DNA from 2 places in the Pseudomonas sp. SCB32 genome. Region 2 is predicted to be linked to the other one. Evidence: riboswitches for the same ligand, from Rfam matches in the RefSeq annotation. Region 2 holds a riboswitch; the other holds the start of a gene.
The links. Region 2 has a riboswitch for cobalamin ahead of btuB (TonB-dependent vitamin B12 receptor). Riboswitches for the same ligand answer to the same signal wherever they lie in the genome.
Positions count from the first base shown of each region.

Region 1: linked by a shared signal. The riboswitch ahead of cobW (cobalamin biosynthesis protein CobW) and the one ahead of btuB (TonB-dependent vitamin B12 receptor) in region 2 are both predicted to bind cobalamin.

Region 1 is NZ_CP045118.1:719,423-722,818, reverse strand. It holds gene GA645_RS03480 (CbtA family protein) at 1-470, opposite strand, end outside; gene GA645_RS03475 (CbtB-domain containing protein) at 586-774, opposite strand; cobalamin riboswitch at 878-1,093, opposite strand; cobalamin riboswitch at 1,165-1,360, shown strand; gene cobW (cobalamin biosynthesis protein CobW) at 1,593-2,645, shown strand; gene cobN (cobaltochelatase subunit CobN) at 2,707-3,396, shown strand, end outside.
Region 2 is NZ_CP045118.1:1,641,241-1,644,636, forward strand. It holds gene GA645_RS07695 (MlaE family lipid ABC transporter permease subunit) at 1-663, opposite strand, end outside; cobalamin riboswitch at 794-1,021, shown strand; gene btuB (TonB-dependent vitamin B12 receptor) at 1,134-2,978, shown strand; gene cobO (cob(I)yrinic acid a,c-diamide adenosyltransferase) at 2,993-3,396, shown strand, end outside.

The DNA.
Region 1 (3,396 bases), 920 kb from region 2:
GTGGAGGCGGCCGTGCCGATCCACCAGGTCTGCCGCAGGGCCAGATCCGCCGCGGCAGTACCGGGGACTTCCGGCGGTAGGCCGAGCGACGGCGCCAGGGTGAACACGGCAAAACCGGCCAGCCCCCAGAGCAAGCCTTCGGACGTCTTGCCCGGCTCACGCAGGGTGAACAGGCCGGCCAGCATCAGCGCGAAGCCCACTGCGACCACCAGGTTGCCGCCGGTGGTGGAGAGGATGCGCTGCCAGCCGTCTTCCGGCTCCCAGGCTTCTTGGTCGTGGTGATGGCCGGCGGCGGCGCCATCGGCGTGTTCGTGGCTGTGCTCCTCGACCAGCGTGGCGGCCGGCTCGGCTTTCTCGTAGGTTTCCGCCTTGAGAATCAGCGGGGACACCCACAACAGCTGGACCAGGGTCAGCACCAACGCCGCGATCAGGCCGGCGAAACCGGCGGTCTGGGCGATACGTTTGATCATTGCAGTTCTCCGATTTCCCGGGCCGCGTGTGGCAGGCAAAGCATTCCCGTGACCGCTTCGAACGAGCAGTCAGGGACGCCTCGACTCAGCCGCGTCTACACGCAGCCGGTACACATCAATGGCAGGGGAAGCCCGCGCTATGGCGAGTGTCATGCGCGGCGTTGTGCACCGCCTCCAGGTGCGAGAAACCGGCGAAGTACACCAGCAGCGCACCGAGCAGGCTGGCGCCGACGGCCAGGCTGATGCGCTTGGAAAGGGGGATGGAAGTGCTCGACGCCTGTTGCGCCAGGATGCTGCTGGACATGAACGTTCCCTCTGAAACTTGAGTAGAGAACGCAGAGGTTGAACGCATTCGAACGCGCCGGAATCGGCTGCGCCACGGCCTGCGCCCGCCCACCGCGGGTTTGCCAAAACGAAGGATTCCAGGCCGGTCTCCGGGCTTGCGATGTCGGCCGATGCGGCCGGGCGGGTCAGCCTTCCCATGCGCGAGCACAGTGGCTACCGATGACCCTTCAATCGCTTACCGTTGCGGGGGCAGCGCCGGACTGGTCCTTGCGGACGCACCGGCTTCCCGTTTCACCTCGCACACGACGGCGCGAGACACCTGAAACCGCGCTAGCTGACCACGAAGCCCCGCGAGCGTCAACCGCGCGGCAACCGATCCCCGGCGATTGACCGCCTCGCCATCGCTGCGTAGCCTTCTGCCCTTCGAGGTTCTCCGGCGCTGGCCGGAGCTAAGAGGGAACGTGGAAATCTTCGGATGCGCCACGGCTGCCCCCGCAACTGTGAACAGCCTGTCCTTTCACGAGCCACTGCCGACGACGGCGGGAAGGCGAAAGGACAATCAAGGGCTGTGAGCCAGGAGACCTGCCTCGTGACTGGTTTTCGATCTGCTGCGCGTCGGCATAACTGCGTTAAAAACCGGCTCGGGATGCTCATTTACTGACGTAAACTCCGCTCCCGCCCCGATTTTTGCCTTGTTCTGCTCTAGCTCGCGAGATCCGGAACCGGTTGGTTATCAACAGACAACCGGGCGGGGTGATCCGGTGGCGACCTTCGTTGCGCGGCGAACCCGCGCGCGCGCCCTTCATCCGCCTTCAAACTTTCGCTTGCGAGGCGCGCATGAAAACCCTGGCCAAACTCCCCGTCACCATCGTCACCGGCTTCCTCGGCGCCGGAAAGACCACCCTGCTCCGCCATATGCTCGACAACGCCGAAGGCCGCCGCATCGCGGTGATCGTCAACGAGTTCGGTGAGTTGGGCATCGACGGCGAAATCCTCAAGCAGTGCTCCATCGGTTGCAGCGAAGAAGAAGCGGTCGGCCGCGTCTTCGAACTGGCCAACGGCTGCCTGTGCTGCACCGTGCAGGAAGAATTCTTCCCGGTAATGCGCGAGCTGGTGGCGCGCCGTGGCGACCTCGACCAGATCCTCATCGAGACCTCCGGCCTGGCCCTGCCCAAGCCGCTGGTGCAGGCCTTCCAGTGGCCGGAAATCCGCAACGCCTGCACGGTGGATGCGGTGATCACCGTGGTCGACAGCCCGGCCGTGGCCGCCGGCACCTTCGCCGCCCATCCCGAGCAGGTGGACGAGCAGCGCAAGCAGGACCCGAACCTGGACCACGAATCGCCGCTGCACGAACTCTTCGAAGACCAGCTGGCCAGCGCCGACCTGGTAGTACTGAACAAGGCCGACCTGCTGGATGCCGAGGCACTGGCCCGAGTGCGCGCCGAAGTCGCCGAGGAGCTGCCGCCGGCGGTGAAAATCGTCGAAGCCAATTCCGGCCAGCTGCCGCTCTCGGTGCTGCTGGGCCTGAACGCCGAGGCCGAGCTGCACATCGACAGCCGCCCGACTCATCACGACCACGAAGGTCATGAAGAGCACGACCATGACGAGTTCGACTCCTTCCACGTCGACCTGCCGGAGGTGGAAGAGCGCGCCCTGCTCGATGCGCTGAACGCGCTGGTCGAGCGCCACGCCGTGCTGCGCATCAAGGGCTTCGTCGCCATCCCCGGCAAGCCCATGCGCCTGCTGGTACAGGGCGTCGGCAAGCGCTTCGACAAACACTTCGACCGGGCCTGGCGCAGCGACGAAACCCGCGGTACCCGCCTGGTGGTAATCGGCCAGGAACTGGACCAGGCCACCATCGCCAACGAGCTGCGTACCGCCCTGGCGTAACACAGCTTTTCGTAGGAGCGAGCTTGCTCGCTCCTACAAGAGCAATCTACCGAGCACGCCCATGCACCTGCTGCGCACCCAACCCGGCGGCTTCGTCCCCGACGACGGCATCGCCCACCTGGCCCAGACACCCGCCGAGCTGGTGATCCTCTGCAGCGGCGATTCGCACCTGGCGCTGCTCGCCGAGGCCGCCCGCGAGCTGCCGGAGAATTACCCGAGCCTGCGCCTGGCCAACCCCATGCAGCTGCAGAACCACGCCTCGGTAGACCTCTACGTCGACGAGGTGCTGCAGCACGCCAAGGTCATCCTGATCTCGGTGCACGGCGGCGTCGGTTACTGGCGCTACGGCATGGAGCAGCTGGCGGCGCTGGCCGAGCGTGGCGCCACGCTGATCGCGGTGCCTGGCGACGACAAGCCCGACCCCGAACTCACCGCCCTCTGCAGCGTCCCGCCGCAGGATACCGAGCGCCTCTGGCAGTACCTGCGTCAGGGTGGCATGGACAACGCCCGGCAGTTCTTCGCCTGTCTTGCCAACCGCCATCTGCAACGCGACTACGCCTGGAGCGAACCTCGGACACTGCCCCGAGTGGCGCTCTATCACCCCCAGCTCGGCAGCTGCGACCTCGCTCGCTGGCAGGCCGACTGGGCCCCCGAGTGCCCCGTCGCCGCGCTGCTGTTCTACCGCACGCACCTGCAAGCGGCGAACACCGGCTTCATCGACACCTTCTGCGAACGCCTGCGTGCCCATGGC
Region 2 (3,396 bases):
TACGCCGAACTCGCGGAGGAAGGCGAAGCCGACCAGGTCGACGGTGTAGATCGCCGCGCCGAACTTCCTCAGCACGGTGGCGCCGAGGAAGGCCACTACCGCACCGACCATGAAGGTGAGCAGGGCGACGATGGGCACGGCGTCCAGGCCGGTCTGCTCGATGTGCGCGGTCAGCGAGGTGAGGCGCCAGCGGCGTGGACGCACCAGCGTGCGCGCCAGGGTCTGCAGGGTCAGGCCGATGAAGCCGAGCCCGCCGACGACATGACCGCGGAAGGCCAGGGTGGCGATGCCGATGCGTTCGAGGACATCGATGATGGCATTGCCGGGTGGCGGTTTCTGTTCGTCCAGCCGGCACTGGGTGATGGCGCTGCCCACGGTGCGCAGCAGCGCCAGGCGCTCGGCGGGCAGGTTGCGGGTGATCTGTTCGAGCTGGCCCATGCGCGCGCCGCCGATGACGTCGGCGAGCAGCGCCGCGCCGGCGGTGTCGAGAGCGCCGAGGTTACTGAAGTCCAGTTCGGCGGGTTGGCCGCCAAGGCGTACGTCGGCGACCTGGGATTCCAGGGTGCTGAAATGCGCCAGCGTCCAGTCGCCGCTGACGTGCATCAGCGGAGGGCTGGCGCGGGGATCGAGCTGGAGCTGGCCGGGCTGTGCAGTCGTTGTCATGCCTCGCATTCTAGCGAGTTTCTGTGGTGCCTCCACTTGACTTGTATATATCGTTTTAGCCGCTCTGGGGCGGGCGTTGGCGCTGGATGCGACAGCCTGTTCAATTGACGCCCCAGGCCGCGAGCCACTAAGCTGCGCGCCTGCTTCAGGTGCCCCCGGCGCAAGTCGGGGGTGAAACAGGGAAGCCGGTGAATTCGGACCTCGTGGGTCCGACCATTCCGGCGCTGCCCCCGCAACGGTAAGCGAGCATCGAGCCGCATTTCGCCACTGTGCCATTGGCATGGGAAGGCGCGGTTTCAGGAGCCTTTCACGGCCCCACTCGCAAGCCCGGAGACCGGCCTGTTGCAAGCCATGGCACGCGGGAGGCGTTGTCGATCGCTCCGTCCGGCCTATGCTGCCGGGGCGTTCCCGTCCTCCGCCTGCCCTTTCGGGTCAGAGCCGCGCGGGTGAGAGCGGCGGAGTGAGTTCACGTGAAGCAGTTCTTCAATTGGCCGACGGCGCTGGCGCTGGGCGGCTTCTCCTGTTTGGGCCTGGCGGCCGACGAAACGCCGCTGGCGCTCGACGATCAAGTGGTGACCGCCACGCGCACCGAGCAGCGCGCCGGGCAGAGCCTTGCCTCGGTCAGTGTGCTGGATCGCGAAGACATCGAACGCGCCCAGGCGCAGTCGGTGCCCGACCTGTTGCGGCGTCTGCCGGGTATCTCCCTGAGCAGCAACGGCGGGCCCGGCAAGGCCACCAACCTTTATCTGCGCGGCAGCGAATCCGACCATGTGCTGGTGCTGATCGACGGCGTCAAGGCCGGCTCGGTGTCTTCCGGTGGCGCATCGTTGCAGGACCTGCCGGTGGAACTGATCGAGCGCATCGAGGTGGTGCGCGGGCCGCGCTCCAGCCTGTATGGCTCCGAGGCCATCGGCGGGGTGATCCAGATATTCACCCGCCAGGCCGTGGAGCAGGGCTTCAAGCCCTGGGCCTACGCCGGCGCGGGCAGCCAGAGCACCTATGAAGGCAGCGCCGGGGCCTCGGCCGGCAATGGGCGCGGCTGGTTCGCCCTGGGTGTGTCCAGCCTGGATACCGCCGGCATCGATGCCAAGGCCAACGGCGCCAGCGGCCATGAGCCGGACAGCGACGGTTACCGCAATCTCTCGGGCTCCCTGCGTGCCGGCTACCGTTTCGACAACGGCCTGGAGCTGGACGGCAGCCTGTTGCAGACCGATTCGCACAACGACTTCGATCAGGTGAACAGCCGTCGCACCCAGGGCTTCGACGCCTACAACGATGGCGTGCAGCGAGTGATCGGTGGCCGCGCGCGCTTCGCCCCGCTGGAGCCCTGGCGGGTGACCCTGTCCGCCGGGCGCAGCGAGGACAACTCCGACGCCTATCAGGACGGCGCCTTCTACTCGCGCTTCGACAGCCGTCGTGACACCGCGTCCTGGCAGAACGACCTGGACCTTGCCCCCGGCCAGACTCTGACCCTGGGCTACGACTGGCAGCAGGACGAGCTGGGCAGCTCCACCGACTACGCGGTGACCTCCCGCGACAACCGCGGCACCTTCGCCCAGTACCTGGGCAGTGCGGGTCGCCACGATTGGCAGCTGAGCCTGCGCCACGATGACAACCAGCAGTTCGGCAGCCGCAACACCGGCAACCTCGCCTGGGGCTATGCGCTGACCGACGCGGTGCGTACCTTCGCCAGCTACGGCACGGCCTTCAAGGCGCCGACCTTCAACGAACTCTATTACCCCGGCTACGGCAACCCCGACCTGGACGCGGAAACCTCGCGCAGTGTGGAGCTCGGCCTGGACGGCCATCACGGCTGGGGGCACTGGGCGGTGAACCTGTATCGCACGATGATCGACGACCTGATCGCCTACGACTCGGCATTACGCGCCCCGGGCAACATCGACCAGGCGCGCATCCGCGGCGTCGAGCTGCAACTGGGCAGTCAGTGGCAGGACTGGGTGTGGAACGCCAACGCCAGCCTGCTCGACCCGGAAAGCCGCGCCAGCGGCAGCCGTGGCAATGACCTGCCGCGCCGCGCCCGGCAACTGTTCAACCTGGACCTCGACCGGCGCTTCGACGCGCTGAGCCTGGGGGCCAGCCTGCACGCCGAGGGGCATCGCTACGATGACCTGGCCAACCGCAATCGTCTGGGCGGCTTCGCCACCCTGGACCTGCGCGGCGAATATGCGTTGAGCCCGGAGTGGCGCCTGCAAGCGCGCCTGAGCAACCTGTTCGACGCCGACTACCAGACCACCCTGGGCTATGAGCAGCCCGGCCGCGCCGTACTCTTCGGCGTGCGCTACCAGGCCCTTTGAGAGGAGAGAGACCGATGAGTGAATCCCTGGAAAAGGACGAACGCCACCGTTCGCGCATGCAGCGCAAGAAATCCGTGGTCGACGAGAAGATCGCCCAGGCCCAGGGTGAGCGTGGTGTATTCCTGGTTCACAGCGGCAACGGCAAGGGCAAGAGCAGCTCGGCCTTCGGCATGGTCGCCCGCGCACTGGGCCATGGCATGAAGGTCGGTGTGGTGCAGTTCATCAAGGGCGCCGCCACCACCGGCGAGGAAGCCTTCTTCCGCCGCTTCCCCGAGGAGGTCAGCTACCACGTGATGGGCGAGGGCTTCACCTGGGAGACCCAGGACCGCCAGCGTGACATCGCCAAGGCCCGTGAAGCCTGGGACATTGCCCGCCAGTTGCTGAGCGATCCGCAGGTCGGCCTGGTGGTGCTGGACGA